Regions from separate parts of the Rossellomorea vietnamensis genome, predicted to be linked through region 4. Evidence: riboswitches for the same ligand, from Rfam matches in the RefSeq annotation. Region 4 holds a riboswitch; each other region holds the start of a gene.
The links. A riboswitch is a leader RNA that binds a small molecule or an ion and turns the genes downstream of it on or off. The one in region 4 is predicted to bind cyclic di-GMP.
Positions count from the first base shown of each region.

Region 1: another riboswitch for cyclic di-GMP. It lies ahead of N5C46_RS15820 (anti-repressor SinI family protein); the one in region 4 lies ahead of N5C46_RS17555 (hypothetical protein).
Region 2: another riboswitch for cyclic di-GMP. It lies ahead of N5C46_RS23220 (methyl-accepting chemotaxis protein); the one in region 4 lies ahead of N5C46_RS17555 (hypothetical protein).
Region 3: another riboswitch for cyclic di-GMP. It lies ahead of N5C46_RS13445 (EAL domain-containing protein); the one in region 4 lies ahead of N5C46_RS17555 (hypothetical protein).

Region 1 is NZ_CP104558.1:3,049,695-3,053,312, reverse strand. Features, by position in the region: gene N5C46_RS15830 (YwpF-like family protein) at 44-484, shown strand; gene N5C46_RS15825 (helix-turn-helix domain-containing protein) at 582-902, shown strand; gene N5C46_RS15820 (anti-repressor SinI family protein) at 937-1,074, opposite strand; cyclic di-GMP riboswitch class I at 1,108-1,260, opposite strand; gene N5C46_RS15815 (hypothetical protein) at 1,810-2,109, opposite strand; gene fabZ (3-hydroxyacyl-ACP dehydratase FabZ) at 2,282-2,710, opposite strand; gene N5C46_RS15805 (DNA-directed RNA polymerase subunit beta) at 3,006-3,281, opposite strand; gene N5C46_RS15800 (flagellar hook-basal body protein) at 3,297-3,618, opposite strand, start outside.
Region 2 is NZ_CP104558.1:1,710,070-1,713,687, reverse strand. Features, by position in the region: gene N5C46_RS08815 (bifunctional cytochrome P450/NADPH--P450 reductase) at 1-135, opposite strand, end outside; gene N5C46_RS08810 (TetR/AcrR family transcriptional regulator) at 218-787, opposite strand; gene N5C46_RS08805 (SDR family oxidoreductase) at 1,320-2,144, shown strand; cyclic di-GMP riboswitch class II at 2,313-2,399, shown strand; gene N5C46_RS23220 (methyl-accepting chemotaxis protein) at 2,497-3,417, shown strand.
Region 3 is NZ_CP104558.1:2,615,586-2,619,203, reverse strand. Features, by position in the region: gene N5C46_RS13460 (YqcI/YcgG family protein) at 1-68, shown strand, start outside; gene N5C46_RS13455 (LiaG family protein) at 105-968, opposite strand; gene N5C46_RS13450 (DNA-3-methyladenine glycosylase) at 1,193-1,777, shown strand; cyclic di-GMP riboswitch class II at 1,882-1,962, shown strand; gene N5C46_RS13445 (EAL domain-containing protein) at 2,034-2,744, shown strand; gene N5C46_RS13440 (ABC transporter permease subunit) at 2,874-3,618, shown strand, end outside.
Region 4 is NZ_CP104558.1:3,443,416-3,447,033, forward strand. Features, by position in the region: gene N5C46_RS17550 (murein hydrolase activator EnvC family protein) at 1-367, shown strand, start outside; cyclic di-GMP riboswitch class I at 518-604, shown strand; gene N5C46_RS17555 (hypothetical protein) at 734-970, shown strand; gene N5C46_RS17560 (class I SAM-dependent methyltransferase) at 1,181-1,750, shown strand; gene N5C46_RS17565 (cytochrome c biogenesis CcdA family protein) at 1,833-2,546, shown strand; gene N5C46_RS17570 (response regulator transcription factor) at 2,556-3,242, shown strand; gene N5C46_RS17575 (HAMP domain-containing sensor histidine kinase) at 3,235-3,618, shown strand, end outside.

The DNA of each region.
Region 1 (3,618 bases), 390 kb from region 4:
GTGATATAATTTGATAAAACCTTTAAATGGGAGATGTTCGTTCATGAAAACCTTTAAAGTGATTTCCCTTCAAGTAGTGGAGGACGAGGAACTGCATGACTTTGAGCTTGTGGACGGTCTGATCATCAACAAAGAAGACGGTCAGAAAACATGGCTTGTCGAAACCTATATGTCGAATGAATACATCGACTTTTTCCAAAAGGCTCAGCAAAGTAAAAATGATTTGGAAATCCAGGTCGTGATTTCCCATGCAGCCAATGATCCCGCCGCCTTCATGACATCCATCCGTTGCATCAAGGAAATGGATGACCATATCAGCATTATGTTTGAAGGGAAACTGAAGAAACAGCGGAATGAGTATGCAGAGATCCTGCTTGATGACCTCGTACAAAAAGGGTATTCCGGGGATGAACTTATTCGTGAGTTCCGTGAGAAAATGGTGTCTAAGCCAAGAATTCCGGCAACGGCAAAGCCGAGCGTTTGATTATACGAAAATATGTAATTTCTTGTCGAAATATTTATGATATAATAATATTTAATATTGTGACTTCAAACATGAAGTTCTTAGGTAGGTGTCCATGATGATTGGAGAGAGAGTGAAGAAATACAGACAAGAAAAAAGGATGTCCATGACGGAGCTCGCCGAAAAAGCAGGCGTAGCGAAGTCCTATTTGAGTTCAATTGAACGTAACCTTCAACAAAACCCTTCCATTCAGTTTCTGGAGAAAGTATCCGCTGCTTTAGGTATCCCAATGGATGCTTTATTGTACGATCAACCCGATGATCAAAACATTGATCACGAGTGGATGAAAATTGCAGAAGAAGCGATGGACTCAGGAATCACCAAGGAACAGTTCCGGGAGTTCATTGAATTTAATAAATGGAAATTAGGCAATAAATAAAGTCTTGCGAAGGGTTCGCAAGACTTTATTTATATTAGATCACTTTGTATCCGGCCTTTACTTCCTGGGATTGCTTTTGTAAATATTCCCTGATTTGTTGCTTAGATATTCCTGCTTCCAAGGCTTCTTTGACTAGCTCAACCCATTCTTGGTCCAATTCTTTATTCCCCAAATTGTTTCCCTCCTAAAATACACTAAACGTATTCCAGGCAATCCAGCCGCCGTCGTATTAATATGTATTTTTAAATCACGTATGAAGCTTTTCAATATGTAGTCTTATCGGAAAGTGATTTACCATTAATACTTTAGACCTGTGACTTTGCGTCCCCATCTTTCAATGGGTTTGCCTTTTTCTGCCCCCACTCTTCATCCCTTTTCGTTATATCAATAGTACCATCTTTTTTCATAATTTTTTGTCTTTTCTAAGAAAAAATTTACACTTTTTTCCTACAAGTGAATGCTTTTTTCGACATTATCCCCGATTATTACTAAATAAATTGATGAATATTTTGAAAACATAAAAGTATTTGTCGAATTTTAAAGATATTTCTTATTCATATTCTTTTCATAAGCTTCTAACTTTTTTCGAAGCGGGACGAAATCACCATGCCTTAAGAAGGGCGTATAAAGTGGTGCTTCAGTTAAGTCATGACCGCATGAAGGACACATCCAATCACCTATTTCAGTGCTGCTAAACGAAGATCGAGTGCATCGATTGCAAACTTTTTTATACATTTGTCCACCTCTCTAGTTTTATTACGGCGACGTTCTTATTAATATATACATATTGTTCTATATAAAGAACTACATAAGTCAACTATAGTCTAATTTCCAAAAAAATGAAAGCCTGTATGTTCTATTTTATAAAAAAACAGAGACAACCCTTAGTCGCCTCTGTCTTAACATCTTACTCGTCCTTATTATCCTTATCCTTCATATCAATATCATCTTCTACAGCGTCTTCTTCAGGGGTGTTGTTATCCTTCGCTGCATCTTTATCGCCTTGCTTGTTCTTGTCTTCTGACTCAGGGTAGTTCTCTTCATTCAAATCCCCATTGTCGTTCATATCGTTATTCTCATCCATGTTGTCGTTTTCTTCCACTGGTGCTTCGTCTTCCGGAGGAGGCTCCTGATTGGCGTTACATCCTACAAGAAGGAAAGCGGCAAGTGCTGATCCACTAAGGACCGATAGTAACTTTTTGCTCATGATGTATGGCTCCTTTCGATGTTGGTTAATGTAAGACCGTTACGTTGGTCTTTTGTTAGCTTTCCCGGAAAATGAATTAACTTGCATATGGAAATATTTTTTCACTATAAAAAAAGCCGGCTTTGACGTGAAATGAATCACACCAAACCCGGCTATCTATACGTGACTACTCCTACTTATCCCCAAGAGCAAACATCATCTCTAACTCACAAGCAACTTCACCATCAACGGTTGCAACACCTTTTCCTTTACCGATCGGTCCTTTAAAGCGGATCATCTCCACTTCGAGTCGGAGCTGATCACCAGGCTTCACCTGACGCTTGAAACGGCATTTGTCGATGCCTGTGAAGAACGCAAGACGTCCGCGGTTATCCTCCACCTTCAGCATTGCCACGGCCCCTACCTGAGCCAGCGCCTCGACGATCAGTACACCCGGCATGACAGGGTAATCAGGAAAGTGACCATTGAAAAACTCCTCATTTGCCGTCACATTCTTGATCCCGATTGCCTTCTTGCCTTCCTCCACTTCTAAAATCCGATCCACAAGCAAAAACGGATAACGATGGGGAATAATCTCTTTAATCTCATTAATATCAAGCATGCATGATTCCTCCTACCAATATGTATGTACACCTTATTGTACAGAAACCGGGGTTATAATAGCAACAGGATGGGAGGGACGGACCTCGAAAATAGGTTCAATTGTTCAAGGGAATCGCTTTATACCAACGTTATTTATGTGAAAGGGGAGCAAATTCGAGGTCCGTCCCTCCCCGCTCCACACCCCATTAAAAAAGGGACGGACCTCGAATCACAAGCTCCATCCGCAACGAAACCTTGGTATATCAAGGTTTACTGCCGCAAAAGCTAACGATTTCGAGGTCCGTCCCTCAAAATTATTTCTTCACTACGATATCAATGATATGCTGCCAGGTTTCTGCTTTGAAGACGTCGGCTGCGTTTCCGTTGCCGATGCCTGCGAAGCCGATGACGGCACCAAGTGCAAGGCTTCCTGCAAGAAGAAGGATGAACAGAAGGATTCTGAGCCAGATGGGAAGCATGCGAACACGCACCCAGCGTGATGGCTTGGTTTCGTCCTTTTGCTTTGCCTTTTTTTCTGTTTTCACTGATTCTCTTGTCACTTTTTCTTGCAGTAGCTCTTTTTCACTCATAGCATTTAACTCCTTTTAGCGTATCCCATTTACAAGGCCCATCATTTGATCTGCAAGGGAGATCGATCGCGCCTGGAATTGATATGATCGTTGGACACTCAGCATGTCCGTCATTTCTTTGCTGATATCCACGTTCGAACCTTCTAATGAACTCTGAACCATGGAAATATCCGTTCGTGCTCCACCCGTCACGTTGGTCACGACTTCATCTTCCGTGACGCCCAGTTGATCAAGGTTGTCTGCAAATCCTAAAAGATTCCCGCCATACTGCTGAAGAAATTGAGATTTCTCAACGGTCACAACGCCTAGGTTAAAGCGTTCTTCCCCGCCGCCGGAA
Region 2 (3,618 bases), 1.7 Mb from region 4:
TTGGAACTGATAGATGGGTCCCAGTTCTCTGGCAAGCTTCATAAATGATTGTAGTGGTTTTTCTTTATCGATTACGGGCAAACTCCCGAGTGGTCCATAGGTTTTCGGTTGTGGGTATTGAGATTGTTGTGTCATGGTTCATTCACCTCGTATAGTAGTTTGGTTGTCTCCGGAATGAACGTTCATTCCGCATGGGATGTGAGAAACGAATCGCTTCTCACATATGTAATCGAACAGCGTCCCACATACTTTCCTCTACATCTGAAAGCATGGAGGTATCAGGCTCTAATTCCCCGATCCGGACAAGCCGCTGAAGCTCGAGAAAGGCACCATAAAGGATGGCGATCAAAGCCGTCGAAGGCAGATTCTTGATGACCTTCTTCTCTTTACCAGAATCGAAGAAGCATTTAAATAGATTCAACAGTTCTTCGAAGCATGTGTGACTTTCTTCATTAAGGAAATGGGCGCTGCTGTGTGTTCGGATGAAGTAGAGCGCCTGACTCTGTTCTTTTGTAAATTGAATCATCGATTGGAAAATATGATGAAATTGATTCCGTATCGACTGCTCATAAGGGAAATCATTTTCCACCGTATTCGTAAAAATCTTCACATATTCTTGAAAAATCGTATTCCCAAGGACTTCTTTATTTTCAAAATAGCGATAGATGGTTCCTGCTCCCACGCCTGCGGACGAGGCAATCATGGGAATTGTCGTGGCGTCATAACCCCGCTCTGCAAATAGAACCAGTGAACTCGCTACAATGCTGTCCCGCTTATTTAATGCCATTGACATACCAACTCAGCCTTTCATAACGGTAATGCGGAATGAATGTTCATTCCAGTATAGTGTATACCCATGTGAAAGTGTTCTCAATCACACGAAATACCCATTATTTGTGAAGGTTTTGTTAAGAAGGGGTATGGCCCTTTTTTTCTTTTCTATTATAAATGCCGGTCCAACTCTATCAATTTTTCATAGAATAAGTTTGTAAGAGAGCTCACTTACTAGAGTCATGAATAGAAAGGGGGGATTCTATATGCCGTTAGGTCTTGTTACCTTTCTAATTGCCGTACTATTGCTGGTCGCTTGGTTGTTGGTATCAATCTTGGCTCCAAACAGCAATCTTGTATCTTTATTGAAAGATGCTGTTTGCAGTACTTTGGGATGCTAATCTAGGTTCTTTTAAGAGGGACGGACCTCCAAATGCCTTTCATTCGAGGATGAAACAGGCACTGTGGAGGTCCGTCCCTCTCTATGTTTACTATTTCACATAAAGGGAAAATACTCTCCATGAGATATTTCAAGGAGGTTTTACTTTATGAGAAGGCTAGCAGATAAGGTTGCGGTGATTACTGGAGCTGCAACAGGGATCGGGGCAGCGACTGCCAAAGTGTTTGCGCAGGAAGGAGCGACTGTGGTTTGTGCAGATGTGAATGAGGAGGAAATGAATAAAACAGTGGACGAGATCAAAAGTGAGGGCGGAAATGCAATGGCATTTCAACTCGATGTATCCAGTGAGGAAAGTGTCACGTCGTTTGCTGAAGAGATAAAGAAGAAATTTGGTGTGATCGATGTCCTCTTTAACAACGCGGGGGTCGATGAACAGGGTGGAAAAGTGCATGAATATCCAGTCGAACTATTTGACCGGATCATCGCAGTGGATTTGCGAGGGACCTTTTTATGCAGCAAATATCTAATCCCGCTTATGCTTGAAAACGGTGGGTCCATTATTAATACAGCGTCCATGTCCGGGCAAGCCGCAGATTTGGACCGGTCTGGCTACAATGCTGCTAAGGGAGGCATTATCAACTTTACGAAGGCCATGGCTATTGATTATGCGAGACATGGCATCCGTGTGAATTCCCTTTCGCCAGGAACAATCGAGACACCTCTGATTGACGATCTTGTCGGGAGCAAACAGGATAAGATGGGCGAGAAATTCAGGGAAGCCAATAAGTGGATCACCCCGATGGGCCGTTTGGGAAGACCTGAAGAAATGGCTGCGGTTGCCCTGTTTCTCGCATCGGATGACAGCTCCTACGTGACAGGTGAAGACATCACAGCAGACGGAGGCATCATGGCTTACACATGGCCGGGGAAAATGCTGATCGAAGAAGAAGAGTGGAAAAAGGGAACTGAATAATAGTTTTGAGGGACGGACCTCCAATCTTAAGGCGACCTTAGCACCAAAGGGTTGCATGTGGAATGGGGGTCTTTTTTTGTTTAAATATATAAATAGAAGAAAATTTATAAAATTCAGAGGATAATAGTTGTTAAATAGAGGTCTAACTAGTAGGATAGTCTTACAAATATATGAGTTGGAAGCATAGATCATTCACTTGATAAAGTGGGCGCTGTTTGTGAATGGGAGCGAGTGGCGCAACCGGCCAGCACACTGCCAAGCGGAGAGCCTCTATTAAACACGACCTATTTCTCTGTGGTACATATTTGTTTAGTCTCTACTAATTTTGTTGAAAAAGAGGAAGTGTTGCGAAGTGCTGAAAACAAAATCAAGAAATAGTACCCAAGTGTTTGGGGAGTCCGCATTACTTGGAGCCATTGAAAAATCGCTTGCCATGATTGAATTCGATGCTAACGGAAATGTGTTATGGGTAAACGGGAATTTCGCAAAGACGATGGAATATGATGCAGAAGAAATGATCGGGTTGCACCATCAGACATTTTGCACGACGGAGTTTGCCGGAAGTCTGGATTATAAAAAATTGTGGCGGGATTTAAGGAGTGGGAAAAGCTTTCAGGAGAAAATCCTGCGGGTCACGAAGACTGGGAAACTTCTTTGGCTGGAGGCTACATACACACCAGTTTATAACGAAGAAGGAAAGCTTGAAGGTGTTGTGAAGATCGCGACGGATATTACGAAACGGGAAACAACGATTGAAAAGGTCGCTTCTGAATTACAGAAGATGTCTGAAGAGTTAAGTGAAAAAGCCGAGCAGGGGATCAAGAGAAGTGAAAAAGCGGCTACGGCCACCGGTAAACTGGTCGAAGACTCAAATGAAAATATGAAAACCTTGGAGTCTCTTACTCTGCAGGCACATTCGATTGGGAATATCGTCAAGACGATCAGGGAGATTGCGACTCAAACCAATCTTCTTGCACTGAATGCCGCCATTGAAGCGGCACGTGCCGGAGAACATGGGAGAGGATTCAATGTGGTAGCAGGTGAAGTGAGAAAGCTTGCCACAAGGGTCCAGGATTCCATTCAGGAAGTGAACGCCCATGTGGAAGGAATCACAGGCGAAATCAAAAAAATCAATGAAGGAACGGTCCGGTCACAATCAGGCATTTCAAATAACCAGGACCGCAACCAACAGGCCGTCCTCGCCTTCAAAGAAATCGGCAGTGCAGCCCGACGACTCGACCTGCAGGCACGGGACTTCAAAGATATCCTCTAAGCTTGAGGGACGGACCTCCAACTTTACCTCATTCCGTTTGTGAATCAACCGGGAAAGGGGAAGGATTGGGGGTTCTTTTCTTTAGTGGGGTAACGTGGTGAGGGACGGACCTCAAAATATCCATTGGAGGATCCATAATTAATGGTTTTGGAGGTCCGTCCCTCAAACCATATCTTCCCATCCATCACGGGGTGTGGTAGA
Region 3 (3,618 bases), 830 kb from region 4:
GGAAGCAGTATTTTATTGGGGACGATGTGGAACCGATTGAAGGGAAATGTCCATTCCATCATAAATAATGTGAAAGAGTGCCGGGATGTTCCCGGCACTCTTCTTTAATAGATATCCACATTTCCACTGGACACTGAAACATCAATAGTATATTTCCCAGAGCCAGCGACCCCGGAAATATCCCCATCTTCTATCTTCTGATTCTTTAAAGGAAGATTGCAGAAAATATCCCCGCTGCTTGCATTGCCGTTCAATTTAAAGCTCGCGTTCTCCGGTAAATCAAGATTCACTCCACCTGAGCTGACGTCAAAATTCAGGTCTCCCTTTAAAGCATTCATGGTGACCGTCAATTCCCCTGAGGATAAGTCACCTTCAAGGGGACCTTCAAAGTTCGATAACTCTACATCCCCCGAACTGATTTCCACTTTTCCATTCTTTGTGGTGAGTCCGCTTACGACCAGATCCCCTGAAGATCCATCATGTTCGAACACATTTGTCTCGATGTTTTCAAGTTCCATATTCCCTGATCCCATGTCAATGGACAATTCATCAAGCTTCCATTTCGCTGAATCAGATTCTCCCGCCATCACAAAATTGCCGGAGCCGATATCAATTTCCATGCTGTTCCTATATTCTTTCGGAATATAAACCGTTACGTTTGATTTGCGATTGAATCCGATCCATTCATACCATTTATGCTTGACCACAACGTCAATCGTATCTCCATTCCCTTTTAATGTCATCGTCCCTTTTCCCTCTATATCGACCTGTACTTCATTCTTGTCAGTCGGTATGACTTCTGTGTCGCTATTTTCCAGGTCAAGATCGATATGTTTGATATTATTCGTCACTTCAATCCGATCCCCTGACTGACTTTCTTTTGCAAACAATGATGTATTGTCATTTAGGATGACATAGAGCGTCCCCAATGCAAGCAGTGCAATCATGACGGCAAATGCGTTTTTCATTCCAATCCCTCACTTTGGTTTGATTTTCCAATTGATACATTTATTTTAAAGCAGTGGAGAGACTACGACAATGAGCCATAGGATTATTTTTGAATGGGACCAGAGGCGTAGGGGAGCCGGAATTAAAATATCGAAGCGTGGAATCTACTACGATCGTCGCTTGATTTAAATAGGCAAAGGTAGGGTACAAATAGATTAGACAATGCAGATAAGGAAGTGAAATCATGGAAGGAACACCTATGCCCCCAACCTTTTACGAGCAGCCGACCCTGGAGCTTGCGAAAGCACTGTTGGGGTGTGTATTAGTGAAAGAAACGGAGGAAGGAATCGCTTCAGGTTATATTGTGGAAACAGAAGCATATATGGGGCCGATCGACAGGGCCGCACACAGTTATGGAAACAGGCGCACAAAGCGGACGGAAGTGATGTTCCATGAAGCTGGCCGCATATATACATACGTTATGCATACTCACTGCCTCGTCAACGTAGTGAGCGGAGAAAGGGAGAAGCCTGAAGCGATCCTCATCAGAGCGGTAGAGCCTCTCCATGGACAGGAGCTCATGGAAGCGAGGCGCCCCGGTCATGTGAAGAAGAATTGGACCAATGGGCCGGGAAAGTTGACGAAGGCTTTAGGCATTACCATGGAGGATTATGGGGGGAGTTACTTACAACCGCCGCTCATGATTACAGAGGGGTATCAACCTGAAAACATTTCCGCGGGGAAACGTATTGGGATTGATAACACGGGGGAAGCCAGGGATTATCCATGGCGGTTCTGGGTTAGTGGCAATCCATATGTTTCAAGATAGGCCCTCTTTATGAATTTTCTAATAATTTATAGAAAATACACCCCATAAGTACTAGTTATGTGGTATATTTTTCTTATAAGACAAATATCTTTATATGCTGACCATTCGACTGGGGGCTTTGAACCTAAATGATAGATGGGCGCTTACATTTAGGGGAGCCAGTAGCGCAACCGACCACATGCGAACGCGGATAATGCGTTTTTGTGTGGTTTTTTTGTGGGTAAGACCAAAACTAAAGAGAGAGTATAGGGGTCCTATGAACATCTTTACTATTTTCCAAGACGACTTTATCTACCATGATTTTCAGCCATTATATGATATGGGTGAACATCGAACCCTCTATGCTTATGAGGGTCTATTGCGAAATAAGTATAATGAAAATCCCGAAAGTGTATTTCAATCGGCTATGAAGGCGAATATCTTGTACAAACTGGATACGCTGTCCATCTCAAAAGCCCTTGAAAGTTTTTCGGAAAACGGGATCGGGGACTGTAAACTGTTTCTCAATATTTATATCACCACGATCTTGCACCCGAGCTTTCACACTTATTTTTCCGATCTTATGGACCGCCATTCTGACATGAAGGGACGTCTTGTGCTTGAAATTAATGAGTCCAGTGCGGAAGAGCTTTGGCAGAATCCGTTGTTGAAAGAGTCTTTGAAGGAACTGAAGCAATATGGTGTGTGGTATGCGATTGATGATTTCGGGCAGGGGACGTCTTCCATCAAGAAATCCATTGAATATGAACCGGAAATCATCAAGCTTGACCGTTATTTTGCCATGAACCTGGCACAGGATGAAAAGAAACAGCGATTCCTCTCTTTTTTTAGCCAATTCTACGGAAATGATACGTTGATTGTCTTAGAGGGGATCGAAACAAAACAGGATATGCAGGTGGCAAGGGAAATCGGGATAACCATCGGACAGGGCTTTTATTTGGGAAAGCCGAGCCGGTTGCTGGCGTAGACCGGAAGAGTGACTCTGACTTAAAGAGTCACTCTTTTTGTTATTAAATTGTCAGATTTGAAATAAAATTGAAAAATTTTAACATTTCTATTAAACTGAGGAAAAAGAGAATAAAAGGGGATTCAATGTATGAAATATCTCAAGTTTCCGATCAGGTTCATTTTTTATTATATTCTCGGTCTAATTGGGATCCTGGCCGTGAGTATTGCTCCGGAAGTGTTCAAGGAAAGAGGGCTATATAATGTTGTTGGCTACTTGGAGGAGTTCATCAAGTTCATCTTTGTTTTCATGGATGGGGCCAATTGGAGTTACTCATATAAAGGAATTACCGTCGATTTCCTCGATATGCTTTGGGGACCATACTTGTATTCACTGCAAATTATCGGAGGTGCCTTGGGTATAGGGCTTGGTATTGCCTTTATTCTTACCGTCTTCACCGTTTTTTTACCCCGACCGATCACCTCGGCCCTTAAGAAGGTATTGAATCTCCTGGAGACGGTGCCTGATTTAATGTTCGCGTTCATGCTCCAACTGATGATTGTCTATGTATTTAAATATTTCGGTGTGGAACTGATGAATTTTACTGAGTTCGGGGAGGAGAAGATCTTTCTTGCCCCGATGATCACGCTGTCGATCATACCGATGATCTCTTTCTTCCGGATCCTCATTTTCATTATGGAAGAAGAGTTATTGAAGCCTCACATCGAATTTGCCCAAAGTAAAGGGATGTCGAAAGGGCGGATCCTCTTTTCACATGTTTTGAAAAATATCTCACCAAGTCTTTTCTATCATGGAAAGCTGATCATTTGGGGGATGCTTTCGAGTTTATTCATCATTGAAACCATTTTTAACATGAGAGGAATCACCTATTATA
Region 4 (3,618 bases):
TTTTGGCTGGGATGTTTTAAATGGTGAGCGACGTTTCCACTACGGTACAGACATTGCGGCACGTGGAAGTGTTCCAATCTCTGCAGCGGCAGATGGTTATGTCATCAAGAGCCATTACAGTTCAAGCTACGGTAACGTAGTGTACATCACTCACTCTATCAACGGCCAAATGTTTACCACTGTGTATGCTCACATGTCTTCTTCATTAGTGAGCACTGGACAAGCAGTAAATAAAGGTGACCAAATCGGTTACATGGGTAACACAGGTTACTCTTTCGGACAGCATTTACACTTTGAACTTTACAGAGGTTCATGGAGTGCTTCACATGCTAATGCTGTAAACCCACGTCAATATATTAACTTTTAATAAAACAGTCCCCGCTTTGATGAAGGCGGGGACTTTATTAATGATTGTAGATGAACGATTCTTGCATCCTTATAAAACCGCGAATGTTACGGAATAGTGTTTTCATCACTTCTTTTTTCTAGTATAATGACTAGTATACTCATGTGAATTTTCGAAAAATGGCAAACTAATTGAAAAATTAGGACGCAAAACCACGGGTCTTCTATTTTTAAAAATAATGATCGCCGGGTTACCGAAAACAATGGATACAATGAATACTAATTCGAACGTAAATCTAGTACTCATTTAAGCCTGCCTTTTTGGTGGGCATTTTTTGATTGGATGTTCGTCTCAGTGTGATTTGAATCTGCTATAAGGGTGATGAAGTTGGAATTAAGTGATATAAAAAGGCAACTGCGAAGCTTTTGCCGAAGAAACCGCACAGCGTTAAGATATACATACGTAAAAAATTATACTGCAGAAGATATTAGTGAGATGTTGATAGACCGGATAGGTGCCGAAGAAGTCGAGAGGATTTTGGTGGATATTGACATCATCAATCAACGCGGTGGAGATACCGTCAAATACTTCATGCTCATCCTGGAAGGGTTGAGAGCAGCTTAAGTTCTAGATTCTCCTTCACAGGGGCAATTATTTTCACGTCGTATACGAAAGGATCCTTCAGAGAGGGATCCTTTTTTACCGGAAAAAGAGCTCTCTCACGGTCTGTAATCATGACGGTAAGGGATACACTATGATTAAATCACTTGCCCCAATGATGGAAATTTAAGATACTAATACATAATAGGGTATATTACGAACGGAGGAAACGTCATGACCGGACACTTATTCGAACATCACAAAGCTTCAAAGCTGCTTGACCCAAAACGACAAGAGCTTGTACCTGTGGAAAAAGTATTAAAGCTGCTCCAATTAAGGAAAGATGATATCGTTGCTGATCTTGGCTGCGGAAATGGTTATCTAACCCTTCCGATAGCCAACGAGGTGGAGACGAAGGTCCAGGCGGTTGATCTGCAGCAGGAGATGCTTGAGTACCTTAAACACCGGGCTGAGGAAGAAAATATAGATAATATCGTGTATGTAAAGTCGTCTCTTGAATACCTTAGCTTCAACAAAGGGACATTGGATAGAGCGGTGTCTGCCTTCGTCTTACATGAAGTACCGGACTTGATCAAAGTCTTTCAGGACCTTCACGATATGCTGAAAGACGATGGAAACTGGCTGATTCTCGATTGGGAAGCGGTGGAATCGGAAATGGGACCGCCTTTAGAAGAACGTATTCCATCTGAAGAACTTGAACGTCAGCTCAATTCAGCAGGATTTATCACAACGGTTGGGCATCTGCATGAATCCGTCTACTATATTGTTGCGAAAAAAGGATAAGATAGAAATTTTATAAAAATGGTTTTCTTAATCAAATATTAACATTTCCTGTTCATACTGTTCATGTAAAGGAGTGAACAGTATGATGGAAGTTTCGATATGGTTTGCTCTGGCGGCAGGAGCATTATCTTTTTTTTCGCCGTGCGTATTTCCGCTTCTGCCTGCTTATGTCAGTCATTTAACTGGTGGACAGGCACGGGATGGGCATATGAAGGTGGAACGATCGGTGGTTTTACTGCGATCCTTTGGTTTCATTGCAGGATTTTCCCTCATTTTCATTCTAATGGGGGCTTCAGCCAGCTTTCTTGGAGAAATGTTCTCTGAATATCGGATCTACATTGAACAGATTGCGGGGATTCTTATTATTGTGTTTGGGTTGCAAATGATGGGCTGGCTCAGTTTTTCATTCTTACTGAAAGATACGAGATCGTTTGAAACGAAGAAAAAAGGGACGGCTTTGGGATCGATTCTGCTGGGGATGGCTTTTGCCAGTGGATGGTCACCATGTGTCGGATTGACGCTTTCTTCTATTTTGTTGTTAGCAAGTGCCAGCAGTACATTGACCCAAGGAATAGTCCTGCTGATTGTCTATTCGATTGGATTGGCAGTTCCCTTCCTGCTTATCTCCCTGATGATCACCAAGACGTTCACCGTGATGAAGACGATCAACAGAATCCTTCCTGGGCTTTCGAAAATCAATGGAGCATTGATGATCATCTTGGGATTTCTTGTGTTTAGTGGGAAGATGCAGCAAATCAGCTCTTATCTTTCCGTTTTTAGTTTCTTTTCAACATAGGGGGAGAGTATGAAGGTTCAAAATAAGACGATTCTGATTGTTGAAGACGATGTAAAGATTCGCAAGCTAATCAAACTCTTTCTTGAAAATGACGGGTATGAAGTGTTTGAAGCCCAGGATGGGGAAGAAGGAAAACGATTATTCAAAGAGCATGACCCTTGCTTCGCGATCCTGGATCTGATGCTTCCGAAAACCCAGGGAGAAGAGTTGTGCAGATGGATTCGGGAAGAAGAGAAAAGTGATATCGGTATTATCTTTGTGACCGCCAAAACGACGGAGGATGAAAGAATCCTTGGATTGAAGGCCGGGGCGGATGATTACGTCACAAAACCGTTCAGTCCGTCTGAACTTGTGACAAGGGTGGACACAGTCCTTCGCAGAACAGGGACGCGCTGCCAAAAGCTCAGCAAAAAAGGATTGACGCTGAAGCCGATGAAAGGAGAGGTCACCTATAAAGGCGACACCCTGGAATTAACGTCCTTTGAATTCAGGATCCTTGAATATTTAATGATCCATGCGGGTCAAGTGATTTCAAGGCAGCAGATTCTTGATGCCCTGTATGATATGAATCAAAAAGTTGTTTCGGAACGGACGATCGATGTCCATATCCGCCACCTCCGAAAGAAACTTCAAGCGATCACCCATCAATCATTTATACAAACCGTCAGAGGGATGGGGTATAAGTTCGATGCGTAAAAGAAAAGAAGTATGGGGGATATTCACTCAGTTGACTTTTCTTAATACAATCATCATTGCCCTTGTCATCGCCATAGCTGGATTCACGGTCAAAAACTATGCTTGCACCCTCGTCAATCAGCAAGAGATTACAGGGACGGACCTGGAAATCCTGCTTAATCAATATTTGGTGAAAGTAAGCATTCTTGCCTTCCTTCTTGCCGGCGGCTTTCATTTCCTTTTATTAAAGTGGTTGATTCATCCATTGAAAAAACTAACAGCCGCAACACAAGAATTGAAAAAAGGAAATCACCCTAAGCGACTGAAGAATCCTCTGATTTATGAGGTGAAAGAGCTGAATGATGCCTTCAATGATTTAACAGAACGGACGGCTCGC